2 regions of the Klebsiella sp. WOUb02 genome follow, and region 1 is predicted to be linked to the other one. Evidence: predicted binding sites of a transcription regulator. Region 1 holds the regulator's gene; the other holds the start of a gene.
The links. The regulator PurR, encoded in region 1, represses purine synthesis genes. The targets are predictions, from matches to a motif close to CANGCAAACGTTTGCNTG.
Positions count from the first base shown of each region.

Region 2: a site for PurR is predicted at 2,422-2,439, ahead of purE (5-(carboxyamino)imidazole ribonucleotide mutase). Genes of this name have one in related genera too.

Region 1 is NZ_CP170110.1:853,319-861,341, reverse strand. It holds gene ABOC21_RS10940 (C40 family peptidase) at 1-575, shown strand, start outside; gene sodB (superoxide dismutase [Fe]) at 695-1,276, shown strand; gene ABOC21_RS10930 (MFS transporter) at 1,316-2,482, opposite strand; gene ABOC21_RS10925 (YnhF family membrane protein) at 2,645-2,734, opposite strand; gene purR (HTH-type transcriptional repressor PurR) at 3,029-4,054, shown strand; gene punR (DNA-binding transcriptional activator PunR) at 4,072-4,983, opposite strand; gene punC (purine nucleoside transporter PunC) at 5,096-6,280, shown strand; partial or broken gene cfa (cyclopropane fatty acyl phospholipid synthase) at 6,579-7,728, shown strand; gene ABOC21_RS10900 (hypothetical protein) at 7,725-7,886, opposite strand; gene ABOC21_RS10895 (riboflavin synthase subunit alpha) at 7,905-8,023, opposite strand, start outside.
Region 2 is NZ_CP170110.1:2,398,816-2,406,838, forward strand. It holds gene cysS (cysteine--tRNA ligase) at 1-997, opposite strand, end outside; gene ppiB (peptidylprolyl isomerase B) at 1,171-1,665, shown strand; gene lpxH (UDP-2,3-diacylglucosamine diphosphatase) at 1,669-2,391, shown strand; gene purE (5-(carboxyamino)imidazole ribonucleotide mutase) at 2,511-3,020, shown strand; partial or broken gene purK (5-(carboxyamino)imidazole ribonucleotide synthase) at 3,017-4,085, shown strand; partial or broken gene mnmH (tRNA 2-selenouridine(34) synthase MnmH) at 4,197-5,274, shown strand; partial or broken gene ABOC21_RS18500 (porin) at 5,335-6,210, opposite strand; gene ABOC21_RS18505 (IS5 family transposase) at 6,272-7,117, shown strand; partial or broken gene ABOC21_RS18510 (porin) at 7,130-7,399, opposite strand; partial or broken gene ybbP (putative ABC transporter permease subunit YbbP) at 7,710-8,023, opposite strand, start outside.

The DNA of each region.
Region 1 (8,023 bases):
GCTATAAAAAGCAGTGCGCGACCTCGGCTAATGCCAATATCGAGCCGACGCGGGCGATGGCCAGCGTGAAGCAGAAGTGCGTCGTGCGTAAAGGCTACAAAAAGCGCTGCAAGCCGGTTGCCGAAGAAGAAGTGCCGCTGACGCTTGCCGATGCGCATAAGGTGCGGGTGCAAAAAGCGCAGAGCACCGCGATGTCGAAGCTGATGGACCAAATTGGTAAGCCCTATCGCTGGGGCGGCACCTCGCCGCGCACCGGCTTTGACTGCAGCGGGCTGGTGTATTACGCCTATAAAGACCTGGTGAAAATTCATATCCCGCGCACGGCGAACGAGATGTACCACCTGCGCGATGCTCGCCCGGTCGACCGCGGCGAGCTGCAGAGCGGCGATCTGGTCTTCTTCCGCACCCGCGGCCGCGGCACGGCGGATCACGTCGGCGTGTACGTTGGTAACGGCAAATTTATCCAGTCGCCGCGTACCGGACGCGATATTCAGATTACCTCGTTAAGCGAAGATTACTGGGTTCGCCACTACGTTGGCGCCCGCCGCGTGATGACGCCTAAAACAATCCGCTGACGCCCCCTGCCGCGCCTGCGGCAGGTTAACTCTCTCTTTTGTCACATCTTTTAATTTGCTACTATCTCCCTGTGCATGATGTGGTTATTGCACGCATTAATATAATAAGGAGAGTAGCAATGTCGTTCGAATTACCTGCATTACCATATGCGAAAGACGCCCTGGCGCCGCACATTTCCGCTGAAACCCTGGAATACCATTACGGTAAGCATCACCAGGCCTACGTCACTAACCTCAACAACCTGATCAAGGGCACCGCTTTTGCAGACCTGTCTTTAGAAGAGATCGTTCGTTCTTCCGAAGGCGGCGTCTTTAACAACGCGGCCCAGGTCTGGAACCACACCTTCTACTGGAACTGTCTCGCGCCGAACGCCGGCGGCGAGCCGGAAGGCGAACTGGCGGCAGCTATCGCCAAATCCTTCGGCAGCTTCGCTGATTTTAAAGCGCAGTTCACCGATGCGGCGGCGAAAAACTTCGGCGCGGGCTGGACGTGGCTGGTCAAAAATGGCGACGGTAGCCTGGCGATTGTCTCCACCAGCAACGCCGGTACGCCGCTCACCGGCAACGCCACGCCGCTGCTGACCGTGGATGTCTGGGAACATGCTTATTACATTGACTACCGTAACGCCCGTCCGAACTATCTGGAGCACTTCTGGGCGCTGGTAAACTGGAAGTTTGTCGCGGCTAATCTGGCGGCATAAAACGGTACCGCAGAAGGGTTTTCCCTTCTGCGGTGATAACTAGCTGCTGGCTAAGGCCTCTTCCGGCCGCGAACGACTGCTGAACAGCACCAGCATCAGCGCCACCCCGGCGATGATCGCCCCCATCACCGGAACAAATGCGTAGCCCAGCCCGCCGGAAATCACCGCCCCGCCGGCCGCCGCGCCCAGCGCATTCCCGAGGTTAAACGCCCCGATATTCACCGAAGAAGAGAGCCCCGGCGCTTCATGAGCCACGCGCATCACGCGCATCTGCAGCGGCGGCACCACGGCGAACGTCGCCGCGCCCCATACCACCATGCTGATGGCCGCGCCAGTCTGCGACTGCGCCAGCAGCGGGATCGCCAGCATGATAACCATCAGCAGCAGTAAAAATCCCTTCAGCGTGCCGGAAACCGAGCGGTCGGCAAATTTTCCGCCAAGGTAGTTGCCCAGAGAGAAACCGACGCCAATCAGCACCAGCATCGCGGTGACGAACAGCGGCGAAGCGTGAGTAATGGTATGCAGCACCGGCGAAATATAGGTATAGAGGGTGAACATCGCCCCGGCCCCGAGCACGGTGGTCAGCAGCGCGGAGAGCACCTGCGGCCGCATCAATACCGCCAGCTCCTCCTTCACGTTCGGCCGCTCCCCTGCGCTGCCTTTCGGCAGCGAGAACCACAGGCCGGCCATCGCCACCAGGCCGAGGCCCGCCGTGGCGAGGAAGGACATACGCCAGCCGATGGTTTCCCCCAGCCAGGTCGCCGCCGGGACGCCGCCAATATTGGCGATGGTCAGCCCCATAAACATGGTTGCCACCGCGCTGGCCTGCTTGTGCTTAGGAACCACGCTCGCGGCCACCACCGAGCCGAGGCCGAAGAAGGCGCCGTGGTTCAGGCTGGTGATAATGCGCGAGAGCAGCAGCGTGGTGTAATCCGGCGCCATTGAAGAGAGGACGTTGCCAAGGGTGAAAATAGCCATCAGGAAAATGAGCGCGCTGCGGCGCGCGCGATGCGACAGCAGCAGCGTCATCAGCGGCGCTCCGACCATCACGCCGATGGCATAGGCGCTAATCAGCATCCCCGCGGCGGGAATGGACACATCCACGCCTTTCGCGATCACCGGCAGTAATCCCATCGGGGAAAATTCGGTCGTACCGATACCAAACGCCCCAACGGCCAGCGCTAACAGGGGAAAGTTGATTTTCATGCAATGACTCCAGCAAACCGTCCTCAGCGACGGTATCTCATCAGAAGGCAAAAGCATGACATCAATCACAGAAAAACAAAAGTAAACGAAATGGCAAAAGATTTTTGCGAATTTGATAATAATACGCGGGAATGGGGGAAAGGAGCCTCTCCCCCGCAAGAATTAGTGCAGTACGGCGGTCAGCGCTGCGGCCACGATCAGCCCCAGAACAATAATCGTCGTGGTCAGCGAAAACTTTAAATCTGTATCCATCAATTTTCCCCCTGATTATCCCCACAAGAAAAGTGAGCCTGCTCATTTTTGCACAGTATTGCATAAAAATCTTCTGAGATTTAGGGCGATGCACGTTTTTACTCTTCCCCTTTGCCGCAAGATCGGACAAAATCCCACGCTAATTTGAAAGCGTATCGGCCATTGACCCCTTCCTGTCGTTCTGTGTCGTTTCCCGACGTGATGCAATGTTGAACATTGCGCTCAGGGTGTGTATAGGCAAACGTTTACGTATCGATAATCAGACGATCAGGTCAAGGTCTGGAGAGAGAAGTAATGGCAACAATTAAAGATGTAGCGAAGCGCGCAAACGTTTCCACTACAACCGTGTCACATGTAATTAACAAAACCCGTTTTGTGGCTGAAGAGACGCGCAACGCGGTATGGGCTGCCATCAAAGAGCTGCACTACTCTCCGAGTGCGGTGGCGCGCAGCCTGAAGGTTAATCACACCAAGTCGATCGGCCTGCTGGCCACCAGCAGCGAAGCGGCCTATTTTGCCGAGATTATCGAGTCCGTCGAGAAAAGCTGCTTCCAGAAGGGCTACACCTTGATTCTGGGCAACGCCTGGAACGATCCGGAAAAGCAGCAGGCCTACCTGTCAATGATGGCGCAAAAGCGCGTCGACGGTCTGCTGGTCATGTGCTCCGAGTATCCACAGTCGGTGCTCTCCATGCTCGAAGAGTACCGCAACATCCCGATGGTGGTGATGGACTGGGGCGAGTCCAAGGCCGACTTTACCGATTCGGTGATCGATAACGCCTTTGAAGGCGGTTACATGGCCGGCCGCTATCTTGTCGAACGCGGCCACCGTGAAATCGGCGTGATCCCGGGTCCGCTGGAGCGCAACACCGGCGCCGGTCGGCTGGCCGGTTTTATGAAAGCGATGGAAGAAGCGCAGATTCGCGTCCCGGAGAGCTGGGTGGTTCAGGGCGACTTCGAGCCGGAGTCCGGCTACCGCGCCATGCAGCAGATCATCAGCCAGCCGCACCGCCCGACCGCCATATTCTGCGGCGGCGATATCATGGCGATGGGGGCGATTTGCGCCGCGGACGAAATGGGCCTGCGCGTGCCGCAGGATATTTCGCTGATTGGCTATGACAACGTGCGCAACGCCCGCTACTTTAGCCCGGCGCTGACCACCATTCATCAGCCAAAGGACTCTCTCGGCGAAGCCGCATTCAATATGCTGATGGACCGCATCGTTAACAAGCGCGAAGAGTCGCAGTCTATCGAAGTTCACCCGCGCCTGGTCGAGCGCCGCTCGGTGATCGACGGCCCGTTCGTCGACTACCGCCGCTAATCCCGGCGGGGCGCCGCCTATTCCGGCGCCCGCAGCCACTCCCGATTTAACGTTTCGCTGTCGCCAAGATAGTCCAGCAGCCAGGAGAGTGCCGGCGAGATATCGCTCTGCTGCCAGGTCAGACAGCAGGCGGCGTCCGGGAACGGGTTTTCCAGCTCCAGCGCCGTCCATTCGCCGCTAGCGATCCGCGGGCGGGCGAAGTGCGACGGCACCATGCCGATGCACAGCCCGGCCGACAGGCAGGTTGTCGAGGCGTCCCAGTCCGGCACCACCACCCTCTTCTGATTATCCAGCAGCCACGTCGTGCGCTTCGGCAGCGAGCGGGAGGTATCCTCCCTGACCAGCGACGGCCAGTTGCGCAACGTATCATCGCTCAGCGGACCGCTCATTTTTGCCAGCGGATGGTGGCTGGCCACCACGCAGTGCCAGCTCAGCATGCCCATGTCGCGAAAGGCGTAGCGGCCGCCGACCGGAATCGAGCGGGTCGCGCCGATGGCCAGCTCCACGCGGCCGTCGGCCAGCGCGTCCCAGACGCCGTTAAACACCTCCTGAAAGACAATCAGCTCGACGTCCGGAAAGTGACGATAAAAATCGACAATCATCTGCCGCATACGCGCCGGCTTGACGATATCGTCTACCGCAATCGAGAGCTGCCCGCGCCAGCCGTTGGCGATCTGCTGGCACTGACGGCGGGTGATCTGCATTTTTTTGATAACAGAACGCCCTTCCTGTAAAAACCACACCCCGGCTGGGGTGAGTTCGACGTCCCGATGGCGACGCTCAAAGAGCGGAACGGCCAGCCACTCTTCGAGCTGACGCACGGTGTAGCTGACTGCCGAAGGTACACGATGTAGCTCCTGAGCCGCAGCGCTAAAGCTGCCGTTGCGCGCAACCGCATCAACCACTTCAAGGGAGTATTCGGACCACATATTCTGCCTGCAAAATTTTTGAACGCATGTAACAAATATTAGCGTTTCACAAGCCAGAATGCACTCCCTACACTCAGCGGCATCTTACCTGTATCAGAAGAAAGAGAACTTTATGCAACAACCCGGGAAAGGATTTTTGGTTTGGTTAGCGGGCCTCAGCGTGCTGGGTTTCCTCGCAACCGATATGTATCTGCCGGCGTTTTCGGCTATCCAGCAGGATCTGCATACTTCGGCGGCCTCGGTCAGCGCCAGCCTCAGCGTGTTTCTCGCCGGTTTCGCCGTTGGCCAGCTGTTCTGGGGGCCGGTATCCGATCGCTACGGGCGCAGGCCGGTACTGCTCAGCGGCCTGGCCATCTTCGCCGTCGGCTGCCTTGGCATGCTGTGGGTACGGGACGCGAATCTGATGCTGGCGCTGCGGTTTGTGCAGGCCATCGGCGTCTGCGCGGCGGCGGTCACCTGGCAGGCGATGGTCACCGACTATTATCCCGCCCAGCGTACCAACCGCATATTCGCCACCATCATGCCGCTGGTGGGCCTGTCGCCGGCCCTGGCGCCGCTGCTCGGCAGCTGGCTGCTCGCCCATTTCGACTGGCAGGCTATTTTCGCGACCCTGTTCGCCATCTCCCTGCTGCTGATGCTGCCCGCCTTACGCCTCAAGCCGGTGAGCAAGCCCGAGAGCGGCGCGCAGAAAAAGCTGACCTTCCTGGCGCTGCTGCGCTCGCGCGAGTATAGCGGCAACGTGCTGATTTATGCCGCCTGCTCCGCCAGCTTTTTCGCCTGGCTGACCGGATCGCCGTTTATTCTGCATGACATGGGCTACGGGCCAACCGCCATCGGCCTGAGCTACGTGCCGCAAACTATTGCCTTTTTAATCGGCGGATACGGCTGCCGGGCGGCGCTGCAGAGATGGCAGGGGCAGCAGCTGCTGCCGTGGCTGCTGGTGGTTTTTGCGCTCAGCGTTGCCGCCACCTGGCTGGCAGGTCTGCAGGAGAATGCCTCCATCGTCGCGCTGATGGCCCCCTTCTGCGTGATGGCTATCGTTAACGGCGCCATTTACCCGATTGTCGTCGCCCAGGCGCTACGGCCGTTCCCTCAGGCGACGGGCCGCGCCGCCGCGCTGCAGAATACCCTGCAGCTCGGACTGTGCTTCCTGACCAGCCTGCTGGTCTCCACGCTGATTGCCACCCCGCTGCTCACCACCACCAGCGTGATGCTGGCCTCCATCGCGCTGGCCGGGCTGGGATATGTGATGCAGCTGCGCACCACCCGGCTGAGCGCCGAGTCGGCGCATGCATAGAATGGTTTCAGTAGTGTTAAGGTCCAGTAATTAGCCTGCTAATATCTTTTTATTGAAAGCCTTAAAATAGGGGCCTATACTGGATCCCGTGTCACATAAATAGATAGTTTATCGATATTAACGGGGGCAGGATGCTTCCCGTTTCACCATGGAAGGCCTTTCGGCAAGGGTTATCTCCCTTCCTCTGTTCTACGTCGGATAGCAGCTTCACGGATTTTTCCGTGAGATTTCTCACAATGCCAAAAAAAGCGTCTACGCTGTTTTAAGGTTCTGATCACTTGGGCGTGATGGAGAAGCTATGAGTTCATCGTGTATAGAAGAAGTAAGTGTACCAAATGATGACTGGTACCGAATTACAGTCTGAGTTACTCGGTCGTGCGGGTATTGAAATTAATGGCTCCGCTCCCTCCGATCTACGAATAAAAAACCCCCTCTTTTTTAAGCGCGTGCTGCAGGAAGGTTCTCTGGGGTTAGGTGAAAGCTATATGGACGGCTGGTGGGACTGCGAGCGTCTGGATATTTTCTTCCATAAGGTGCTGCGCGCCGGACTGGAAAAGCAGCTTCCCCGCCATCTCAAAGATACGCTGCGTATTGCTACCGCTCGCCTGTTCAATCTGCAAAGTAAAAAACGTTCCTGGATAGTCGGCAAAGAGCACTACGATCTCGGCAACGATCTTTTTAGTCGGATGCTCGACCCCTATATGCAATATTCCTGCGCTTACTGGAAAGAGGCGCAATCTCTGGAAGAGGCTCAGCAGGCTAAATTAGATCTTATTTGCCGCAAGCTGCAGCTGGAACCCGGGATGCGGGTGCTGGATATTGGCTGCGGCTGGGGCGGTCTGGCCTATTACATGGCAAAAAATTATCACGTTAGCGTGGTTGGCGTTACCATTTCCGCCGAACAGCAAAAAATGGCCCAGCAGCGGTGTGAAGGATTAGACGTCACTATCCTGCTACAGGACTATCGCGACTTACATGATAGTTTTGACCGGATAGTTTCCGTCGGTATGTTTGAGCACGTGGGGCCGAAAAACTACGCGACCTATTTCGACGTTGTCGACCGAAATATGAAAGCGGACGGTCGTTTTTTACTGCACACCATCGGTTCGAACAAAACCGACCTCAGCGTCGATCCGTGGATCAATAAATATATCTTCCCTAACGGCTGCCTGCCGTCGGTACGCCATATTGCGCAAGCCAGCGAAACACATTTCGTTATGGAAGACTGGCACAATATAGGCGCCGATTACGATACCACGCTGATGGCCTGGTACGAGCGATTCCTCGCCAGCTGGCCGGATATTGCCGACAACTACACCGAGCGTTTCAAGCGCATGTTTAGCTATTATCTGAACGCCTGCGCCGGGGCCTTCCGCGCGCGCGATATTCAGCTGTGGCAGGTGGTGTTTTCTCGCGGCGTCGAGGACGGCCTTCGCGTCGCACGCTAGACCGGATCTTCACTTATCATGCCTGCCGGCGCCATCGCCGGCAGGCATTTTTTTTGCCCCATCCGGTATTGATTTCCGCGATGCTGCACGCCCGGCGCGGAAAAAGTCTGCCGCGGAGTCCAGCTTCCCGTGGAAATCGCCAGGCCGAAAGATCGCACGGCGGACGCCCCGGGAGATTACTCTTCCGACGCCTTTTGCACCGCCTCTTTCGCCGCCAGCACGCGCTCAACGGTATCGACCACCGCCTGCGTCTGCGGGTCAATCTCGATATTTACCCGATCGCCCAGCTTTTTCA
Region 2 (8,023 bases), 1.5 Mb from region 1:
CCGCGGCTACGCCGCTGTCGGTACCGCGCAGCGCGGTGTACAGCCGCTCCAGCGCGGAACGCGCCTGCTTCAGGTTCTCTTCGCTGTAGTTCAGCTGGCTACGATAGTGGCCGGACATCAGGAAGTAGCGGATGGTTTCAGCATCGTAGAACTTCAGCACATCGCGCACGGTAAAGAAGTTGCCCAGCGATTTCGACATCTTTTCGCGGTCAATCATCACCATGCCGGAGTGCATCCAGTAGTTCACGTATTCACCGTCGTGCGCGCAGGTGGACTGCGCGATTTCGTTTTCGTGATGCGGGAACATCAGATCCGAACCGCCGCCGTGAATATCAAAATGGTTGCCCAGCTGCTTGCAGTTCATCGCCGAACATTCGATGTGCCAGCCCGGACGCCCGGCGCCCCACGGCGACGGCCAGCTCGGCTCGCCCTCTTTCGACATCTTCCACAGCACGAAGTCCATCGGGTTACGCTTGACGTCAACCACGTCAACGCGAGCGCCCGCCTGCAGCTGCTCCAGATCCTGGCGCGACAGCTGACCGTAGTTCGGATCGGTCGGAACCGAGAACATCACGTCGCCGTTGTCCGCCACGTAGGCGTGCTCGCGGGCGATCAGCTGCCCGGTGATTTCAATAATTTCCGCAATATGATGCGTCGCGCGCGGCTCGAGGTCCGGGCGCAGAATATTCAGCGCATCAAAATCTTGGTGCATTTCGCCAATCATGCGATCGACCAGCGTCACGAAGCTTTCGCCGTTCTCATTTGCACGCTTAATGATTTTGTCGTCAATATCGGTAATGTTGCGCACATACTTCAGCTTATAGCCGAGAAAGCGCAGGTAGCGCGCCACCACGTCAAAAGAGACAAAAGTACGGCCGTGGCCGATGTGACAGAGATCGTAAACGGTGATACCACACACGTACATGCCAACTTCCCCGGCATGAATAGGTTTAAACTCTTCTTTTTGGCGCGTCAGTGTATTAAAAATTTTTAACATCGAAGATTCCGTGTAAACGTGCGTAGTGATAAGCCGCGTATTCTAACCTGAATTCAACCCCGAAGCAGCACACAATGCAAGGTGATCCAACCCCGCGGTTATGCTATAACAGCCCCCTATGTCACGCCCAACCTTGGGTTCAAGCACCACAATCATCGGAACAGGATGCAAAAATGGTTACTTTCCACACTAATCATGGCGATATCGTAATCAAAACCTTTGACGAAAAAGCGCCGGAAACAGTTAAAAACTTCCTGGACTACTGCCGCGAAGGTTTCTACAACAACACCATTTTCCACCGTGTTATCAACGGCTTTATGATCCAGGGCGGCGGTTTTGAGCCGGGCATGGAGCAGAAAACAACCAAGTCTCCGATCCAGAACGAAGCTAACAACGGTCTGAAAAACACCCGCGGTACGCTGGCGATGGCCCGTACTCAGGCGCCGCACTCCGCCACCGCGCAGTTCTTCATCAACGTAGCCGATAACGACTTCCTGAACTTCTCCGGTGAAAACCTGCAGGGCTGGGGCTACTGCGTATTTGCTGAAGTCGTTGAAGGCATGGACGTAGTCGACAAAATCAAAGCGGTCTCTACCGGACGCAGCGGCATGCATCAGGATGTGCCGAAAGAAGATGTGGTGATCAAAAGCGTCAGCGTCAGCGAATAATTCGTGGCGACACTTTTTATTGCCGATCTGCATCTGCAAACCGAAGAACCGGCGATTACCGCCGGTTTTCTCCGCTTTTTACGCGGCCAGGCCCGCGAGGCCGACGCGCTCTATATCCTCGGCGACCTATTTGAAGCCTGGATGGGCGATGACGATCCTAACCCGCTGCATCAGGAAATCGCCGCCGCGCTCAGCGCATTGACCCACTCCGGCGTCCCCTGCTTTTTTGTCCACGGCAACCGCGATTTTCTTATCGGCCAGCGCTTTGCCCGCGCCTGCGGTATGACGCTGCTGACGGAAGAGAACGTGCTCGATCTCTACGGCCGCCGCGTTTTAATTATGCACGGCGATACCCTGTGCACCGACGATGCCGGCTACCTGGCGTTTCGCGCTAAGGTGCATACGCCGTGGGTCCAACGCCTTTTCCTCGCCCTGCCGCTGTTTATTCGCCGCCGTATCGCCGCGAAAATGCGCGCCAGCAGCAGCGCGGCCAACAGCAGTAAGTCGATGGAGATAATGGACGTTAACCCGCAGGCGGTAACGGCGGTCCTCGAAAAGCATCGCGTCCAGTGGCTGATCCACGGTCATACCCATCGCCCGGCCATCCATCAAATGGAGGCTAACGGCATGCCGGCTTTTCGCGTGGTCCTCGGCGCGTGGCACAGCGAAGGCTCGATGGTTAAGGTCACCAAAGACGACGTTGAGCTGATCCCTTTTCCGTTTTAATTATCGCGCTATTTTCCGCCGCCATCAGCCTACGCAACCGTTTTCCTCTCCCGTATATCGTGTTATTCTCTGTGGCCTCTAAAGCAGTGTGAAGCACACCCACAGGAGTTTTAAGACGCATGTCTTCCCGCAATAATTCGGCGCGTATCGCCATCGTGATGGGGTCCAAAAGCGACTGGGCTACCATGCAGTTTGCCGCAGAAATCCTTGATGCCCTGAACGTTCCGCACCACGTTGAAGTGGTCTCCGCGCACCGTACTCCCGATAAGCTGTTCAGCTTCGCCGAAGGCGCGGAGAGCAACGGCTATCAGGTGATTATTGCCGGTGCGGGCGGCGCGGCGCATCTGCCGGGCATGATTGCGGCGAAAACGCTAGTCCCGGTCTTAGGCGTGCCGGTACAGAGCGCGGCGCTGAGCGGCGTTGACAGCCTCTACTCCATCGTCCAGATGCCGCGCGGGATCCCGGTCGGCACCCTGGCTATCGGCAAAGCCGGCGCCGCCAACGCCGCCCTGCTGGCGGCGCAGATTCTGGCGCAGCACGACGCCGAACTGCACCAGCGCCTGAGCGCATGGCGTCAGGCGCAAACCGATGAAGTGCTGGAGAATCCGGACCCACGGGGTGCGGCATGAAGCAGGTTTGCATCCTCGGCAACGGCCAGCTCGGCCGCATGCTGCGCCAGGCCGGAGAACCGCTGGGTATCGCGGTGTGGCCGGTTGGCCTTGAGGCCGATCCTGAAGCGGTGCCGTTTCAGCAAAGCGTCATCACCGCGGAAATCGAACGCTGGCCGGAAACGGCCCTCACCCGCGAACTGGCGCGTCACCCGGCGTTTGTTAACCGCGATGTGTTTCCCATCATTGCCGATCGCCTGACGCAAAAGCAGCTATTCGACCGGCTGGGCCTCGCCACCGCGCCGTGGCAGACTGCTGGCGGATAAAAACCAGTGGCCGGAGATTTTCGCGACCCTCGGCGAGCTGGCTATCGTTAAACGCCGCGTCGGCGGCTACGACGGCCGCGGCCAGTGGCGTCTGCGTGAAGACGACTGCGCGCAGCTGCCTGACGATAACTACGGCGAATGTATCGTCGAACGGGGCATTAACTTTTCTGGCGAAGTGTCGTTGGTTGGCGCCCGCGCTCAGGACGGCAGTACGGTGTTCTATCCGCTGACCCGCAACCTGCATCAGGACGGGATCCTGCGCACCAGCGTGGCCTTCCCGCAGGCCAACGCCCGCCAGCAGGATCAGGCCGAAGGTATGCTCTCCGCCATTATGGACGAACTGCAATACGTCGGCGTGATGGCGATGGAGTGCTTCGTCACCGCCGACGGTCTGCTGATCAACGAACTGGCCCCGCGCGTGCACAATAGCGGCCACTGGACGCAGAATGGCGCCTCCATCAGCCAGTTTGAGCTGCATCTGCGGGCCATTACCGACCTGCCGCTGCCGCCGCCGGTGGTCAACAGCCCGTCGGTGATGATCAACCTGATTGGCACCGATCTTAACTACGACTGGCTGAAGCTGCCGCTGGTGCATCTGCACTGGTATGACAAAGAGGTTCGTCCGGGCCGCAAGGTGGGCCACCTGAACCTCACCGACAGCGATACCGACCGCCTGAGCGCCACGCTCGAGGCGTTAAAACCGCTGCTGCCGCCGGAGTACGCCAGCGGTATTTTCTGGGCGCAGTCGCAGCTCAGCTAAGCCTTTCGTGCCGGGGGAAGCGCGTTATTCCTTCCCCGGCACGCCTTCAGGCGCGTAGAATCCCTCCTTCGCTTGACAGAAAATCTCGGTTTCACTGTAAAAGGAAGACCCATGAATAATGGGACGGATTACCGCGCCATTCTCGCCGCGGAGACCCCGCTGATTGACGTGCGCGCCCCGGTTGAATTCAGCCAAAGCGCTCTCCCCGCGGCGATCAACCTGCCGCTGATGGACGATAAAGAGCGCGCCGCCGTCGGCACCTGCTATAAACGTCAGGGGGCAGAGGCCGCCCTGGCGCTCGGCCATCGTCTGGTCAATGGCGACCTTCGCGCCCAACGTCTGCAGGCGTGGCGTGAAGCCTGCCTGCGCAATCCTCAGGGCTATCTTTGCTGCGCCCGCGGCGGCCAGCGCTCGCACATTGTTCAGCAGTGGCTGCGCGAAGCGGGCATCGATTACCCGCTAATCGTCGGCGGCTATAAGGCGCTGCGTCAGGCCGCCATCCAGGCTGACGCAGGAGCTGGTCCAGCGCCCGATAGTGCTGATCGGCGGCTGCACCGGCAACGGGAAAACCCAGTTGGTCAGCGCGCGGCCCGACGGAATCGACCTCGAAGGGCTCGCCCACCATCGCGGCTCTTCGTTCGGGCGCACGCTGCGCGACCAGCATGCTCAGGCAACGTTTGAAAACCACCTCGCGGTAGCCATGCTGAAAAAAGCGGCCAGCCAGCGCCGCTGGGTGCTGGAAGATGAGGGGCATATGATAGGCGCCAACCACCTGCCGGAATGCCTGCGCGAGCGCATGGCGCAGTCGCCGCTGGCGGTGGTGGAGGACCCGTTTGACCTCCGCCTGGCACGCCTGCGGGAGGAGTATTTTGACCGGATGCACCGTGACTTTATCGCCGCGTACGGGGAAGATCGGGGCTGGCAGGAGTACGGCGCCTATCTGCACCACGGCCTGTTCGCTATCCGCCGTCGCCTGGGGCTCCAGCGTTTTGCCCAGCTCAGCGCCCTGCTTGATGACGCGCTGGCCGAACAGCTGCGTACGGCGAGCACCGACGCGCATTTTGCGTGGCTCGTTCCGCTATTGAAAGAGTACTACGACCCGATGTATCGCTATCAGCTGGGTAAAAAGGCAGAGAAGATTATCTTTCGCGGAACCTGGCAGGACGTTGCCTGCTGGCTGGCACGCTAGCCCGGGAAAACGCAGCGCAATCCGGGATTTGCCGCATCGCGCTGCGCGGGAGATCGCGGTTTAGAAGTCGTAGCGCAGACGCACCAGGTTCATATCGCCCAGGTTGTCGGTGCTCGACGTAAAGACGTGCTCGTAATCAACGCTGAAGCCATAATCCAGCTGGAAGCTAACCCCGAGACCGTTATCAATGCGCTGGTAGTTACGTCCGTTCACGTATTCCAGGCGGTCGCCCATAAAGTACGGCTGAACGGATTTAAGCGCGTACTGGCCAACCGGGATTTTATACCCCGCGAAGTACTCAATACCCCAGGCATCGCCGGCGAAGTAGTTATTCACATCGACTTTTTTGGTGGTCAGGAAGTTCTGATACCAGCCGCGGCCGAAGGAGAAGGTCCAGCGATCCGGCGTCCAGCTTAGGGCGGTACCGAGGATATTCTGGTCATAGGTTTTATTCTCAGCGCTGGACGGATCGCGCATTTCAGCGCGCGTATAGTTCCACGCCGTCCCCCAGCTCAGGTCCTTCATGATGTGGTAATCCACGCCCACGGAGCCTCCGCCTTTACGCTTATAGCGCAGACCGTTCCCCGGTAGATACTCATTATCGTCAAACAGATAAGAAGCATACAGATCGACGTCGCCGGCGGATTTCTTATACTTGAGCATATTGCGCGAGCGATAAGAACCGTCGTAATCGCCATTGATGCCGTTACCCGGCGCCTGGGCGACCATGTCGTAATCCCAGATATCGGTCTTAGCGCCGACCACATCGTAATAAATACTGTTTTGCTGACCGTAGGTTAACGTCCCCCAGGTGTCGCTCTTCAGCCCGGTATAGAGCATACGGCGGGAGGTGTTATTGGCGCCTTCCGCATAGTGATTATCCCAGTCGAACAGCGCCGGAATATTAACCCCCAGCTCGTAATAGCTTATCCAGCTAGGCTGTGTCCCGTAATCACCTGAGCTATAGTAACTGTCTGTTTCCACAACATATTAAACTATGGCTCGCTACGACATTCCCGATGAAGCATGGACTATCATCCAACCCTTTCTGCCAGCAGCGTCTGCCTCTCCACAGGCCGGGCGTCCGTGGGCGGAGCATCGTATGATCATCAACGGCATGTTCTGGGTGCTGTGTTCAGGTGCACCATGGCGTGATTTACCTGAACGGTACGGCCCATGGAAGACCGTTTATAACCGCTTTAACCGATGGTCAAAATCGGGTGTGATTAACATTATTTTCAACAAGTTACTTTCAGACTCTGGATGCACATGGCCTCGTGGACTGGTCGGCCACTGCACTGGATGGCAGCAATATCCGGGCGCTGAAATGTGCTGCCGGTGCGCAAAAAAACAACCCGATATCACCGGAGATAATGGGCTGGGTCGCTCTCGCGGTGGTTTTGGCACCAAAATTCATCTGGCGACAGACGGAAGTGGTCTGCCGTTAAACATCGTACTGAGTCCCGGTCAGGCTCACGAAAGCCAGTTTGCACAACGTCTTCTGGACGGTATCGGTGTTCAGCGCCAGAACGGAAGTATCAAGCGCCGTGGTCATGCAGTACTGGCTGATAAAGCCTACTCCGGACATGCGTTACGTAACGAACTGAAAAGAAGAGGGATAAAAGTTGTCATCCCGCGTAAATCCAATGAAAAAATGGCCACAGATGGTCGTTCACCACTCGATCGTGAAGCCTACCGCAATCGCAATGTTGTTGAGAGGTGCTTTGGTCGCCTGAAAGAATACCGCCGCATTGCCACACGTTACGACAAAACGGCGAGGAATTATCTGGCGATGGTGAAACTGGGTTGCATCCGATTGTTTTACAAGAGGTTATGTAATTAAGGGACACAGCCTAATATCGTCGAAGAGGTAATAATCAGCGGCGAAGCGGAAACGGGTCCCGCCATCAAAGCCGTTACGCTTATAGGAGCCTTTATCGCCATCGCCGGACATCATGTTGAACTGTGGACGAATGCTCCCGCCGACGGTGAAGTTCAGGCGGCTTAACGGGTCGCCGGCCTGCGGATCTTGTTTCAGCAGCGTAATCTCAGCCCGGGAAGCAAACGACGTCACTGTCAGTACTGCGCCGATCGTCATCGCCAGCGCTTTTATTTTATGTGCCATGCTTTTTCCTTAAGTAATAAGCAACCTTATATTTGCAATATGAATATTACCCAGGATTATTAACGACGTGTTGTCGCGTTTTTATGCTTTAGTGCTCTTAAAAATCAGTCACTTAACATTTCGTGCCGTTAACAGAAAGCCGCCGAGGATTTCATCAAACAGTCATTAACCTGCGCTATTTTCCGCCGCGCTTTGCGGTCGCTGAACAATAAATGAACCGCTAACCGCGCGTCAGGCTGAAACGGAACGCAGTAAAAAGCCCGGAGCGTTGAGACTCAACCCCGGGCCTGCAGATGCGAAGCGCGCTGAATTACTGGCTAAACTGGCGGAACAGCGCTTTGCCCTTTAATAAACGCAGCCCCAGCCAGCCGCCGCACAGGGAGAGCAGTAGCGCCCCGCAGAGCGGCAGCATCACCCACAGCCGCCAGTCCGGAGACCAGGGGAAATCAAAGACTTTGCTCTGCAGCATCGCCAGCGCCACCTCAGCCCCTATCGCCGCCACGATCCCGGACACCACGCCCAGCAGGGCAAACTCCGCCCATAGCGTGGCGCGCAGCAGCGACTTTCCGGCTCCCAGCGTGCGCCAGACCACCAGTTCCTGATAGCGCTGGCGCATCCCGACCT